4 regions of the Glutamicibacter sp. JL.03c genome follow, and region 2 is predicted to be linked to each of the others. Evidence: riboswitches for the same ligand, from Rfam matches in the RefSeq annotation. Region 2 holds a riboswitch; each other region holds the start of a gene.
The links. Region 2 has a riboswitch for thiamine pyrophosphate ahead of OF385_RS01690 (3-oxoacyl-ACP reductase). Riboswitches for the same ligand answer to the same signal wherever they lie in the genome.
Positions count from the first base shown of each region.

Region 1 (3,440 bases), 1.3 Mb from region 2:
TCCTGCCCGAAGGTCGGCTCGTCAAGGATCAGCACCTGGGGAGCTGCGGCAAGCACGGTTCCCACCGACAGGCGGCGCTTCTCCCCTCCCGAGAGGGTGAAAGGGTTCGCGTCGGCAAGATGTCCCAGTCCCAAGCGCGCCAGCAGCGAGTCGACCAGGGCATCCACCTCGGCCGGATCGTATTTCAGCTCGTGGCCTGCGCTGGCTTTGGCGCGCAGCGGGGCGAAGGCCAATTCCTCGCGCACGCTCTGGGTGACGAACTGGTGTTCCGGCTCCTGGAAGACCGAGCCGATCCGCCCGATCAGCGCTCCTGCTTTCCAGCTGAAGGGTGAAGCATCCAGCCCGTTGGCCAGCCCCCGGGCAGCCTGCAACTGGCCTGCCGCCGGGACCAGCAAGCCGCCCATGGTCAAGGCCAGGGTTGATTTCCCGGCGCCGTTCTCGCCGCGGATCACCGTGGCGGTGCCAGCGCGCACCGACAGATCCACGGCTTGGGTCCGCGGCGCGTCGCCAGAGCGGGCACTGACCAGTTGCCGTGCTTCCAGCAGCGGCTCGCCAGATTCGGTGACGGCGGTTGGCACCTGCGGCAGATAATTCGGCACCCATAATCCGGCCGCCGACAATTCAGAGCGCAGTTCTTCATCATCGATCAATCGCCGCGGATCCAGGTCGTGGGCCACGCCGCCGCCTGGTTCCAGCACGATGACCCGGTCCATATGCCCGGCCCAGGCATCCAGCCGGTGTTCGACCACCAGCAGCGTGGCGCCCGAAACCTCGGCGGCGTTCAGCACAGCATCGCGCAAGGGCTCGATGCCCTCGGGGTCGACGTTGGCAGTGGGTTCATCCAGCAGCATCACTCCCGGCTGCATGGCCAGGATCCCGGCGAGGGCCAGGCGCTGCTTCTGCCCGCCGGAGAGCTCTTGCGTGCGATGGTCCAAGGGCAGCATGCCCAAGCCGACCGCGTCGAGCGCCTCGGGAATGCGCTGGCGGATGATCGCCGGATCCACCGCCAGGTTCTCGGCGCCAAAGGCCACATCGTCGGCCACCCGGCTTTGCACCACTTGGGTTTCCGGATCCTGCTGCATCAGGCCGACGGGATGCTCCCGGGCGAAGGCATCGGATCCGTCGATCAGCAGCTGCCCGGTGGACTGCTGGGAGTCATCGGCTTCCAGCAGGCCCGCCAGGGCATGCAACAAGGTCGACTTGCCGGCCCCGGAAGGACCGACCAGCAGGACCTTTTGACCCGCGGGGATTTCCAGATCCAGTGACGCGATGGCTGGCTTGTCGCGTTCGGCGTGGTGCCAGCCGAATCCGCGGGCTATGATCTCGGTGCCCCGGCGGGTGGCAGAAGCGGCACCGGTATTGGCCACCGAACTCATTTTGCGGCCAGTTTTCCGGTTTCCAGATGCGCGCGGCGGCTGGCCAGGGCGCCCAGGGCGCCGGTCTTCGCCAAGCCGCGAGTGGCCAGCCATGAGAGCAGGCCGGCAACAACCAGGCCGGAGACGCCGGTGGCAACCACATGGAAGAGCTTCAGCGCCGGGGTGTATTCAACGTAGTACGCCAGGATGTAGGCCTCGGACACACCGGCGAACAATCCGGAGAACAGGCCAGCGAGCAGTGAAACACCCAGATTCCACTTGCGGTAGCGGAAGGCCGCGAAGACCAGTTCCGCGCCCAGTCCCTGGACCAGTCCGGAGATCAGCACGGTGAGCCCGTAGTGGGATCCGAGCAGCGCTTCGATGACCGCGGCCAGCAGTTCGCAGTACAGCGCAGCACCCGGCTTGCGGATGATCAGCGCGCCGAGCACTGCAGGGAACAGCCAGACACCGGTCAACAGTGCGGCTGCTGGCGGGAATGCTGCGAAAGCCAGGGAGAACAGCCCGTAGCCTGCGCTCCAGGCCCAGAAAATGACGCCCGAGGCGACGGCGATCACCGATGCGGTGACGATGTCGACGACGCGCCAGCCCTGGCGGGGCTTTGCTGCTGCTGGATTCATTGTTGGTCCTCCTATATCAAGGAGGGGAGATGTACGGGCTGAAGGCGCGCTGCGCCCACGTCCGCATCCGAGATGCTCGACTTCCTTCGCCGGTACTAGCCGGAGCAGGTTCGAGGGTCTGCGATCTATCGCACTCTCAGCGTCTTGCGACTCCAGCTTCGAAGTCTGACGCTCCCCTGTCGGAAAATTACTGCCCACCTACCATACCGCAGGTATGCTGGGCAGAGGAACGATAAGTCGCGACATTGAAGCGAGGGCAAAATGAATACAGTGCAGAAACTTGCCACCACAGGTATTTCTATCGGCGCCGGTTTTGTCGGCAGCAAGCTGGTTGATCAGCTGTGGAAGGGTTTTACCGGAAACAAGGCTCCTCGCAAGGGCAGCGAAGAAGCGGCTGAGGCCTCATTGCGCCAGGCTCTGGGATTTGCGATCTTCTCATCCATTGTTGCCGCCACCATCCAGGTGCTGGCAGACCGTGGCACCAACAAGGTCGTCGCGCGTTTCAGCAAGTAGTTCTCGAGAAAGGCGGCGTCCCACCATGGGTGGGACGCCGCCTTTCTGCTCTCTAGTCTTCGGCTTTCTCCGCTTCCTTCGACGAGATGTCGATGGCGCCGGTGCCCGGAGTGCTGCCGACCTTGTCAACGACCTGCTTGAGCTCATCTGCGTAGAGCGAGTCCTTGGCCGCGTGCTTGGTGCGGTAGCCCGAACGACCGATCATGTGCGCCGATACCGGTGCGGTCAGAAGCTGCATGCCCCAGGCCAGGAGGAGCAGCGGCACCACTGCCCAGCTGCGCAGGTGGATCGCGAGCCCGGCGAAGATCAGCAGGAATCCAAGGACCTGCGGTTTTGTGGCCGCGTGCATGCGGGTGAGCATGTCGGGGAAGGTGAGCAGGCCGATCCCGGCGATCAGCGACATCAGGCAGCCCAGGATCAGCAGCACCGCGACGAGAATATCCAAGAACATCTCCATCAGGCATTCCTCTGATCGGAAACGTAGCGCGAAACGGTGACCGAGCCGATGAAGCCCAGAGTGCAGGCGGCGATGACGAACAGCAAATAGTCGGTGTGCCGGTTGAAGGCCATCTCCAGGCACAGGGCCGCGGAGATGATCAGCAGCATCACGTCCAGGGCCAGCACGCGATCCAGGATCGAGGGCCCCTTGGCTACGCGGATGACACAAGCAAGGGTGGCCAGGCCGAGCATGATGCCGCAAATCCACATCACGATTTCCATCATTTTTTGCCCCTCATTCGCATCAGGTTGGGTCCGCATTCGTGCTTGATCGCATCGAATTCATCACGGCTGCCGATCGCCATGATCATGCGGCGTTCGATGTCACGCACCGCCTCGCGGGCGCGGTCCATATCCTGCTGCGACTCGATGTTGATGTAGTGCAGGTACAAGGTGGAGGAGCTGCGATCCACGTCTATGACGAAGGACCCCGGGA
Region 1 covers NZ_CP107575.1:2,620,138-2,623,577, forward strand. Annotated here, with positions in the region: gene OF385_RS12135 (ATP-binding cassette domain-containing protein) at 1-1,376, opposite strand, end outside; gene OF385_RS12140 (ECF transporter S component) at 1,373-1,993, opposite strand; TPP riboswitch at 2,058-2,181, opposite strand; gene OF385_RS12145 (DUF4235 domain-containing protein) at 2,255-2,506, shown strand; gene mnhG (monovalent cation/H(+) antiporter subunit G) at 2,559-2,963, opposite strand; gene OF385_RS12155 (monovalent cation/H+ antiporter complex subunit F) at 2,963-3,229, opposite strand; gene OF385_RS12160 (Na+/H+ antiporter subunit E) at 3,226-3,440, opposite strand, start outside.
Region 1: linked by a shared signal. The riboswitch ahead of OF385_RS12140 (ECF transporter S component) and the one ahead of OF385_RS01690 (3-oxoacyl-ACP reductase) in region 2 are both predicted to bind thiamine pyrophosphate.

Region 2 (3,440 bases):
TTCGCGTTCATACCCGGTCTTCGGCGCGCGGCCCTTGATATCGATCTTCGCGAGCAGCTCAAGCGACTCGGAGTAGCTTGCGCGTTGCGTTGCGCTGTCCCAGGTGGTGTCAGCCTGCGCGTCGGGAACGCGGTGCTGCTCGATGGAATCGAGGGTGGAGCATCCCGTGAGGACGAGGGATGAGGCGATGAGTGCAAATGAGAGGGTGCGACGCAGCAGGCGCATGCGGTGGTACGGCTCCTAGGAAGTGGAAGAGGGTCAAGGGGCCATGCCCCTAGAAAACTATATGAGCAGGGGTGGACCGATTAGCTGCACCTGACACGTGTTTGAGTGTGAGATCGGTGTGAATTCGATTCATCCAGCATTTCAAGCTTGTATAACGATACCGTTTCTATGATTTGACGTGCGTTGTTTAATTCAGGTTCCTAACATAAGGTCAATGATAAAGTTCATCCTCAGCCATATTGGAGTGCCTGTGAAGCGGAAACTGCCGCTGGTCCTAGTTCTGATTTTTGGGCTGTGCTCGTGCACCACCCCGGTTTCTCAATTGAAACTTCCAAAAGAATCAACTTCGGACACTAGGGCAGGGGGCGTTGGGGAAGAAACATCAGGGGAAGCGGAGTACGGTTCTGATGACATCACCGATCTCTTCCCGCCGATGATCGGCTTTGGCGCCGTGATCATGAACCATGATGGTCTGACTGGATCACGTGAAGAACTAGAATCCGATTTTCTTGAAAAGAATGGGTTCAGCTCGGGAGCAGGTTCAGCAAATACTTACTCCGCTAATGAAGAAGGGGAAGCTCTGGGCGATCATTTGACCGTCGAGACCACGGCTGGACAGAAAAATCTGGTACAGTTCGCGTGCCAGGGGGTCGGCGCCGTTCGACTTGTTGCGCAAAAGGATGGACAAGTGGTTGCCGAGAAGTCACTACGGTGCTCGATTCCGGCAAATGAAATAAGCATGGAGTTCGTCGTTCCACAGGGCGGGGAAGCTTGGATTGTCCAAGAACCTACCCCCGAAACTCGCGGGATCTATGAAGTAATGTTCTACGGCTAGGACTTGGATGTGCTACAAATGGGAGCAGTGACACGGGGTGCCGCAGGGCGGCTGAGAGAAAACCCGTTGAACCTGATCCAGTTAGTACTGGCGAAGGGAATGTCCTAGATTCAGCGCATGTGTGCACCCTGTAGGTTGAACCGTTCGCGTCCTTGGCCAGGTTCCGTTCGCCCAAGACGCCGTCAAGGAGTTCAAGCACGATGAGCACGGATACCCGAACGTCAGCACACACAGTTGCCCTTCCACTCGAAGATCAGGTCATTCTGGTCACCGGCGGGGCGCGAGGACTTGGCGCATCCATCAGCAGGGCGTTCCTCGAAGCGGGCGCGAAAGTCGCAATTAATTACCGCTCTTCGGCACAGGCTGCTGAAGAGCTCGTCGCGCTCTACCCGGACACCGCCGTTGCCATCCGCGCCGACGTTCGCGACCAAGACGCACTGCAATCGATGACGGCCCAGATCAGAAACCACTTCGGGCGTCCGGTCTCGACGCTGGTGAACAACGCCTTGGTGGATTTCTCTTTCAACGGCGACGCGCGTTCAAGGGCGGAAGCGATTTCAGCGGCAGAACTGAGCGCCCAGTTTGCCGGATCGGTGCTAGCCCCTGTTGCAGCTATCCAAGCAGTACTTCCGGGGATGCGTGAAGCCTGTTTTGGACGCATCATCAACATCGGCACCAATCTGTTCCAGCACCCCGTGGTGCCGTACCATGACTACACCGCCACCAAGGCTGCCCTCTTGTCCTTGACCCGTACCTTCGCCGATGATCTCGGCCCCGAAGGGATCAACGTCAACATGGTCTCCGGCGGACTTTTGCGCACCACGGACGCCTCCGCTGCGACGCCCGAGGCAGTATTCGACCTGATCGCCGCTGGAACACCATTGCGGCGGGTCACTTCGCCTGAAGAACTGGCTGATGCCGTGCTGTTCTTCGCCTCGCCGCATTCTCGCGGAGTGACCGGCCAAAACCTCATCGTTGACGGCGGGCTGGTGAAAGGATGAGCCAGAAGAAACAAGTGCACCTGAACTTGTTCCTTTATGGCGCCGGCCATCACCAAGCAGCCTGGCGGGCCGTGGACTCGGCCGCCGAGCAGCTTTCGGAAACGCAGTACTACATCCAGCTGGCGCAACTGGCCGAAAAGGGACTGCTCGATGCGGTGTTCTTCGCCGATGGGCAAGCGGTGTCATCCAGTGCCGCGCAGGCTGGCCCCACCTGGTTCTTCGAACCGGTGACACTGCTATCTGCCATCAGCCAATGCACCACGAACATCGGACTGGTGTGCACCATCTCCGCCAGCTTCTACTCGCCGTTCCATGCTGCTCGCATGCTAGGCAGCTTGCAGCATCTCTCGCAGGGGCGTGCCGGCATCAACGTGGTGACCAGCATGTGGGACACTGAAGCGCAGAACCACTCGCTCGGCGAACTGCCCGCGCACGCGCAACGATATGCCAGGGCCGGTGAATTCATTGATGTTCTGCACAAGCTCTGGGGTTCCTACCCCCAGCAAGCGGTCCGGATTGACAGGGAGGGGAACTTCACCGATGCATCCCTGCTCCAGGAAATCAATCACGAAGGGGAGCACTTTGCGGTGCGGGGTCCGTTGAATATGCCCAACTCCCAATATGGCGAACCGGTCCTCTTCCAAGCAGGATCCTCGCCCGCCGGACGTGAACTAGCCGCCGCCCATGCCGAAGCGATCTACTCGGTAGCGGCCGACCGCGGCATGGCAGCCGAATTCGCCCGCGATATTTCGCGCCGCACCAAGGACCTGCGAGGAACGGAGAACCGAGCCCTGATCATGCCGGGATTGGTTACCTACGTGGGGCGCACGCTGGAAGAAGCCCAAGCTAAACAGCGCACGCTCAACGAGTTGCTGCCCACCGAGGATGCACTGCGCCAACTGGGTGTATTTTTGCAGCAGGACACCAGCTCATGGCCATTGGACCAGCCCGTTCCGAAGCTGCCGCCCCTGGAAGAGTTCACCGGACCGGCGGGTAGGTACACCACCATTTTGCGCCTCATAGAGCTGCATCAGCCGACGGTCCGTGAACTGCTTGGCCTGCTGGCCGCTGGCGGCGGGCACTGCACGATGGTGGGAACACCGGAAATGATTGCGGATGAGATAGAGCGCTGGCTCGATGAAGGCGCCGCGGATGGGTTCAACTTGATGCCTCCGTCGCTGCCGGGTGCGTTAGAGGACTTTGTCGAGCTGGTCATTCCGGAGCTGCAGCGACGCGGCAGATTCCGTACCAGCTACGAGTCAGCGACCCTGCGCGGAAATCTTGGGTTGGGTGTCCCGCAAACAGCGATACTTGAGTGCAGCTAATCCTGGGTTTGAGTTTCGGGCTTCAGCCCGGGGTAATCACTGTCGAAGTAATCC
Region 2 covers NZ_CP107575.1:359,825-363,264, forward strand. Annotated here, with positions in the region: gene OF385_RS01680 (HNH endonuclease family protein) at 1-225, opposite strand, end outside; gene OF385_RS01685 (hypothetical protein) at 440-1,060, shown strand; TPP riboswitch at 1,084-1,177, shown strand; gene OF385_RS01690 (3-oxoacyl-ACP reductase) at 1,261-2,061, shown strand; gene OF385_RS01695 (LLM class flavin-dependent oxidoreductase) at 2,058-3,386, shown strand; gene fepB (Fe2+-enterobactin ABC transporter substrate-binding protein) at 3,383-3,440, opposite strand, start outside.

Region 3 (3,440 bases), 1.7 Mb from region 2:
TGTTGATCGGGGTCATCCGAGGTGCTCCAGTGCGAGAGTTGAGGAATGGGTTGCAAATCGTTGGGGGTCAACGTCTTCCAGCATGGGATGCGTGGTGTTGTTTTCGATGAGGTCGGCGGTCAGTTCGGCACCCAGTGGGCTCAGCAGCACGCCGTGCCGCGAATAGCCGGTGGAGAGCACCAACCCTGGGTCCAGGCGCCCTATCAGCGGGCGGTCATCGGCGGTGGCTGGCCTTGGACGGGCCATCACTTCGTTCAATGTGCAGTCGCTGATTCCCGGCACGAGCCGGCGTGCATCGTCCAGGAGCGTGTACATGGCGCCAACGTTGACCTCCGGGTTGCCGTCTTCCCTGACGCTGGCCCCCAGCACCAGGCTTCCGTCCTTGCGCGGGACGAGGTAGACGTTGCGCCGGTGGACAATGCCGCGCACAATGCGGTTGAGCATGGCGCAGCCCGCGGGACCTTGGATCCTGAGGATGTCGCCGTATACCGGACGCAATGGAAGGCCTTTGAGCCCTTGGATGGTTCCGAGGGCGGTGGCGATGATGGTTTGGTCTGCTTCCAGTACCTGCCCCGTCGAGGTGCGCACGGCGCTGGTTCCTGACTCGTCGGTGAGCAGTTCTTCGGCTTGTTCGCGGATCACGTGATGGCCGAAGTGCTTGAGCAAGATGCGCACCACGCTGCGCGGATCGATCTGGTGGTCTTCGGCGCACAGCACCGCTCCGGCGATATTGCTGGCAAGGGCTGGCTCCAGGGATCTGGCCTGGCTTGGCAGGAGTTTTTCGGCGCTAAGTCCCAGCGATGACTGCAACTCGACGAGCTCGTGGAGGGCCTCGCGGTCAGCGGGTTCGGCGGCTATGACGAGTGTGGAACTTTTAAGGTAGTCCGGGCGCGCCCCGGTGGCCGCTTCGATGCGATCAACGAACAGAGGATATCCGGCATTCGATGCGGCCAGCAGCTGGTGCAACGGGCCTTGGCCCCACACTGTTTCCGCTGCCGGTGCCAGCATTCCGGCTGCGGCGTAGCTGGCACCCTGGCCGGGAGCAGGATCGATGATGGTGATGCTGTGACCGCGCGAGCTCAGCTCGAAGGCGGTGGCGAGGCCGATGATTCCGGCGCCAACAATATTGACATGCACGGTGGCACGATTCCTTCCTACGGCGGCATGACCCGCATCAGGTGTAGCGGTCGGCTCAGTGCCCTCTCAGCCTGGTCGAGTCAGGCTCCCGCGGAGTAATTGCGATTATAAGCATGATGCAGCTCCTAAAAGCGAACTGTTCTTGACTTAGTGACGTCATCTTTTGTGATGTACTAACTGACATGGAGAAACAGGACTATCCCATGAATTTATCGGCGGATTCCCCGCTGTTCCGCGATGTCGTTGATCTGGAGCGGCAACTGCTCGACCCTTCGCTTCGCCACGATGGAGCGTGGCTGGAAGGCATCCTGCATGAGCAATTCTACGAAATCGGCGCGAGCGGACGAATCTTCGACCGGTCTGAAGCCATCAACCTGCTCACGGTTGAAGATACGGATGCTCCTGCACTGCATGTCGTTGATCCGTCGGCAGTCCGCCTGGCAGAGGATCTGGTCCAATTGCGCTGGGCCACTGATGGGACTCGCCCCGCATTGCGCAGTTCCATATGGATTCGGGATGCAGGCCGATGGCAGATGCTCTTCCATCAAGGCACCCTCATGGCCCAACCGGTAGCTACTGACGCACGTTCAGAGATTGCGCCGTCGGCTGACCGCGACGACGTATGCGTGCTCAGGAAGCTGAAGTTCACCGACGCCGCCGCGGTGCATGAGGCGTTCACCTCGCACCCGGATATGGCGCGGCAGGGCGACGTTGATACTCCTGCGAAAGCACGGGCTTACGTAGACTTCCTGCTGGGCAATGACCAGGTTCAATGCCCGCTGGCCATCACGATCAACGATCGATTAGTGGGCCTGGTATGCGGTACCGTGGATCGCTCGAATGCCAACGCATGGATCTGGTACTGGATGCATCACGAATATCGCGGCCGGTCACTGGCGACCAGGGCCGTTGCGGCCTTGGTTGATCACCTTTTTGACGAGCTGGGCCTATTCCGGCTGGAATTGGGCCTGCGGGCCAATAATCCCGGGTCCCGGCATGTGGCGGAGAGCAACGGTTTCCTGCCCGAGGGAATAGAGCGCGGCAAGTTCCTTGTCGACGGTGAACGCATCGACGTTTATACCTATGCCCGACTGAAAACAGATCCGTCCTCCAACGTGCAGCCTTTGCCATTACAGCTCGCGTGATGCTTTATCCAGAACGCAAAATAGTCGCGGAATCCGTGGTGGATTCCGCGACTGTCTTTGTGTCCCTTTTAGGTTCTGTTCGGGATGGTTAGATGCCTGGTGACGTTGGCGGTGCTGGCGGTGCCGAATCCGGACCGTCGGAGCTCAGCTTGTCGGTATCGATCTTGTCGAGGGTACGGGCCGCTGCTTCGCGACCACCAAGGCCGAAGGCGAGAGCGGCTGCAAGAGCTGCACCGATGACGATTGCGCCGAAGGCCATGTTGATGATCGAGTCAGCGATTCCCATGTACTTCAGGCCCATTGCCACGAACAGTGCAATGGCGGTGTAGCGGATGATCTTCGACGCTGTAGTGTCACCCATGAACTTGCCGATGACGTTCGCCACGACGAAGCCGGCGGCAATTATTGCTGCACCGAAGAGGATCTTGCCGCCCAGTTCCAGAATCTCGTTCAGGATGTTGGTGATTGCCGGGAAGTTCAGCATCTGGGCAGCCATCACACCGAAGAACAGTACGATTGCAATCTTCACGATGCCGGCGATGATGCCCGATGCACTCTTGCCTTCTGGGACAACGCCCCAGCCAGCAACTACGCGGTCAGTGCCAACACCCTGCAAGGTGGACTCCAACAGCTGGCCGACAAACTTTGCGATCAGGAAACCTACCGCCAGCAGGACCAGGGCCATGATGACCTGTGGGATCGCAGTAAAGATCAGCTGCAGCATTTGCTCGGCAGGCTGCGAAATCGCGGCGATGCCCAGGACCTGCAGTGCAGAGATTGCGACGACCAGCAGGATCAGGGCGAAGACGATGTTCGCGATGATGTCCACGATCTTCGCTTGGGTTTCGCGAGACTTAATCTCATCCACTGGCTCGCTGCCTGGGGTCAGCTTGCGGACGATGCCGCTGAAGTCGACCGTTCCCAGACCCGTAGTCAGCAGCTGCCGAACAATGTTGGCGATAACGTAGCCGATAAAGAAGATAAAGCCGGCGCCGATGAGGTTCGGAATGAACGCCATGACTCCGCCAAGCAGGCCCTGGACCGGCGTAAGAACTTCAGAAAGCGCAAAGACCTGAAGGATTGCGACGAGACCAAAGAGCCAAACAATCAGTCCAGCGACCTTGCCTAAGGACTGGCCTATTTGAGCTCCGTCATTTC
Region 3 covers NZ_CP107575.1:2,286,471-2,289,910, forward strand. Annotated here, with positions in the region: gene thiS (sulfur carrier protein ThiS) at 1-16, opposite strand, end outside; gene thiO (glycine oxidase ThiO) at 13-1,137, opposite strand; TPP riboswitch at 1,135-1,239, opposite strand; gene OF385_RS10520 (GNAT family N-acetyltransferase) at 1,341-2,282, shown strand; gene OF385_RS10525 (mechanosensitive ion channel) at 2,371-3,440, opposite strand, start outside.
Region 3: linked by a shared signal. The riboswitch ahead of thiO (glycine oxidase ThiO) and the one ahead of OF385_RS01690 (3-oxoacyl-ACP reductase) in region 2 are both predicted to bind thiamine pyrophosphate.

Region 4 (3,440 bases), 1.5 Mb from region 2:
GCGTTGCCCGTTTAAACCGCGGAAAGCGCGTCTGAACCAGGCCTACGAGGTGGTATTGCCTACCGGGATCTGGTCTCCGAGGTACACCGTTCCGCCGCTGTCGATGAATTCCTTGCTCTTCGCAGCCATTCCCGCCACGGCAGCCTGTTCCTGAGCAGAGCCGAACTCATCACGGATGTCCTGCGATATCCGCATGGAACAGAACTTCGGGCCGCACATCGAGCAGAAGTGGGCCGTCTTGGCGGGTTCCGCGGGCAGGGTTTCATCATGGAATTCCTGCGCGGTCACCGGATCCAGGCTCAACGCGAACTGGTCATTCCAGCGGAACTCGAAGCGCGCCTTGCTCAATGCATCATCTCGTGCGGTGGCCCCGGGATGCCCCTTGGCCAGATCTGCGGCGTGGGCGGCGATCTTATACGTGATCACACCGGTTTTCACGTCATCGCGATTAGGCAGTCCCAGATGTTCCTTGGGGGTGACATAGCAGAGCATGGCGGTGCCATAGCGGGCGATTTCGGTGGCACCGATAGCGCTGGTGATGTGATCGTAGCCGGGTGCGACATCGGTGACCAGCGGACCGAGCGTATAGAAGGGCGCGCCGTCGCACAGTTCCTGTTGGCGTTCCACATTCTCGCGGACCATATGGAATGGAATATGTCCCGGCCCTTCCACCATGACCTGCACGTCGTACTCCCACGCGCGCTGGGTCAATTCGGCCAGCGTATCCAGTTCAGCGAACTGGGCGGCGTCATTTGCATCGGCGATGGAGCCCGGACGCAGCCCGTCACCCAAGGAGAAGGCGACATCATACTGGGCGAAGATCTCGCAGAGCTCGTCAAAGTGGGTGTAGAGGAAGTTCTCTTCATGATGGGCCAGGCACCACCCTGCCATGATGGACCCGCCGCGCGAAACGATCCCGGTGACGCGGTTCGCCGACAGCGGGACATAGCGCAAGAGCACGCCGGCATGGATGGTCATATAGTCCACGCCCTGCTCGCATTGCTCAATAACGGTGTCGCGGAATATCTCCCAGGTCAGGGCGTTCGCTTCCCCATTGACCTTTTCCAGTGCCTGGTAGATCGGCACGGTGCCGATGGGGACCGGCGAATTTCGAATGATCCATTCACGGGTGGTGTGGATGTCATCGCCGGTCGATAGGTCCATCACAGTGTCTGCGCCCCATTTGGTGGCCCACTGCAATTTGGAGACTTCTTCTGCAATGGAGCTGGTCACGGCGGAATTGCCGATATTCGCGTTGATCTTCACCAAGAATGCTTTGCCGATGATCATCGGTTCGGATTCAGGATGGTTGATATTCGAGGGGATGATCGCTCGTCCGGCGGCAAGTTCGCTGCGCACCAGTTCGATATCGCAGTCCTCGCGCAGGGCAACGTAACGCATTTCCGGGGTGATGATCCCGGCGCGAGCGTAGTGCATTTGCGTCACCGTTGCCCCGTCAGCGGCCTTGAGCGGGGGAGCGGAGCGTCCTGCCCACTCTTCGCTTGCGGTGCCCCGTCGGACCGCTGAACGGCCATCGTCATGCAGGTTCCGTGCGCGCCCCGCATATCTCTGCACGTCTCCACGCTCAAGAATCCAGGATTCCCGAAACGGTGTCAGTCCTTGCGTTGGTTCGCTTCCCGGCCCGCTGGTGCGATACACAACCACTGGCTCGTTGGGCTGGCCATTGGGGGAGTCCGCAAGCTTGATCTGCGTAACCGGAACTGAAATCCCATCGGCTTCGCGAAACGCGAGAGAGTGGGCGGAATGCTGTTCAAATTGTTCCATTGAGAAACTCACTTCCTTCGCCGGCATTACCCGGACAGGTTCAACGGTCGCGGACAGCTGCAGTCCGATCTCAGCCCCTGCCATGGGGCTCCCGTGTGGTCGCAGATGACACTAGCACGAAAATTTCTGGTGGAGGCAACCAGAGTCCACATCGTGACTGCAACGCGATGAAGGGAACCGGTAAAAGAACGAAGAAAAATTGGCCCGTTTCGAGCCAGAAATAAAGTTCGCGGAGAACGAAAAGAGAGACAATCTGGATCCAGATTGTCTCTCTTATTTCGAGCCCCCTGCCGGAATCGATCCGGCGACCTCGTTCTTACCAAGAACGCGCTCTACCACTGAGCTAAGGGGGCAACGAGTAAATACTCTACACAGGTTTTTGGTGTTTGCAAAATCCTGAACGCATTTGTAGTTGAGGTCACAAGAGTCCTACTCAAGTCATGAATGAAGGCTATATGCCAAGCGCCATCCGGATGTTCATGATGGTCGGAATAATCGCGACGAAAGGCTCTCGATTTCCGATCAGCCAACGATGGAATACGGCGACAAGAGATTTATTGGCCAGGCGCATTGGATTTATCGCGCGGCTCCATTGGTCGACACTACCTGGCTTGGGAACGCGAGGTTTCAGGTATGGATTCGCTGGAGGAATGAACGGCGTATCCGGCTGGCTGTTATCTGGGATTGGCCACCAAATTCCGCTCAGTGAGCATCGTCACCCAAGCACTTTTGTGCCAAGGATCGTCCCGCCTGAACCAGAGGGTTTGGTAAAGCTCGTTCTGACTAGTAATTATTCGCGATTCAAGCCGTCGTTGGACAGCAAGATCTCGATTTTTGTTTGCACGAGAATCCGTGTAGAGTATTTACTCGTTGCCCCCTTAGCTCAGTGGTAGAGCGCGTTCTTGGTAAGAACGAGGTCGCCGGATCGATTCCGGCAGGGGGCTCTGAGTGAGAAGCCTTCTTGGCTTCTACTGGATTGCTTCTCACTTGTGGCGGCGTAGCTCAGCTGGTTAGAGCGCACGACTCATAATCGTGAGGTCCCGGGATCGAGTCCCGGCGCCGCTACAGATTTAGCCCCGGAATCCTGTTGGATTCCGGGGCTTTCTCGTCCCCGGAACTTCTGAAAATTGAAATGCCTCCGAGCGCATCAAATTTGCAGCCGGAGGCATTTCATCGTTCAGGGTGCAGCTACTCTTTCTCGCCCTGTTCCTTGCTTGTCGAGGCTTCCTTGGCGAGCATCAACAGACCTTGGATTACGTCAGAATCCACTTCTTGGCCCTCGGGTTTCTCGCTGTTGGCATCATGGCCATGAACTTCTGTGTGCAGCCGCTGCATCTGCATATCAAGCTTCGTGGCCACGGCCGCGGCGTCGGCGAGTTCTGTAGCCAAATGCGCTGGTACTTCACCATCGTATTTGTAGAAAATCTTGTGCTCCAGGCTGGCCCAGAAATCCTGGGCGATCGTTCTGATCTGCAGCTCGACGACGACATCGATCGGCCCGTCGGAGAGGAAGACGGGGATTTCAACGATGGCGTGCACGCTCTTGTATCCGCTGGGCTTGGGGTTCTTTATATAGTCCTTGATCTGGATGACGCGGATGTCATTTTGCGCCGTCAAGGTATTGAGTACCTTGTAGATGTCTTTCACGAAGCTGC
Region 4 covers NZ_CP107575.1:2,468,641-2,472,080, reverse strand. Annotated here, with positions in the region: gene thiC (phosphomethylpyrimidine synthase ThiC) at 43-1,785, opposite strand; TPP riboswitch at 1,781-1,890, opposite strand; tRNA gene OF385_RS11445 (tRNA-Thr) at 2,067-2,138, opposite strand; tRNA gene OF385_RS11440 (tRNA-Thr) at 2,658-2,729, shown strand; tRNA gene OF385_RS11435 (tRNA-Met) at 2,777-2,850, shown strand; gene OF385_RS11430 (GTP pyrophosphokinase family protein) at 2,974-3,440, opposite strand, start outside.
Region 4: linked by a shared signal. The riboswitch ahead of thiC (phosphomethylpyrimidine synthase ThiC) and the one ahead of OF385_RS01690 (3-oxoacyl-ACP reductase) in region 2 are both predicted to bind thiamine pyrophosphate.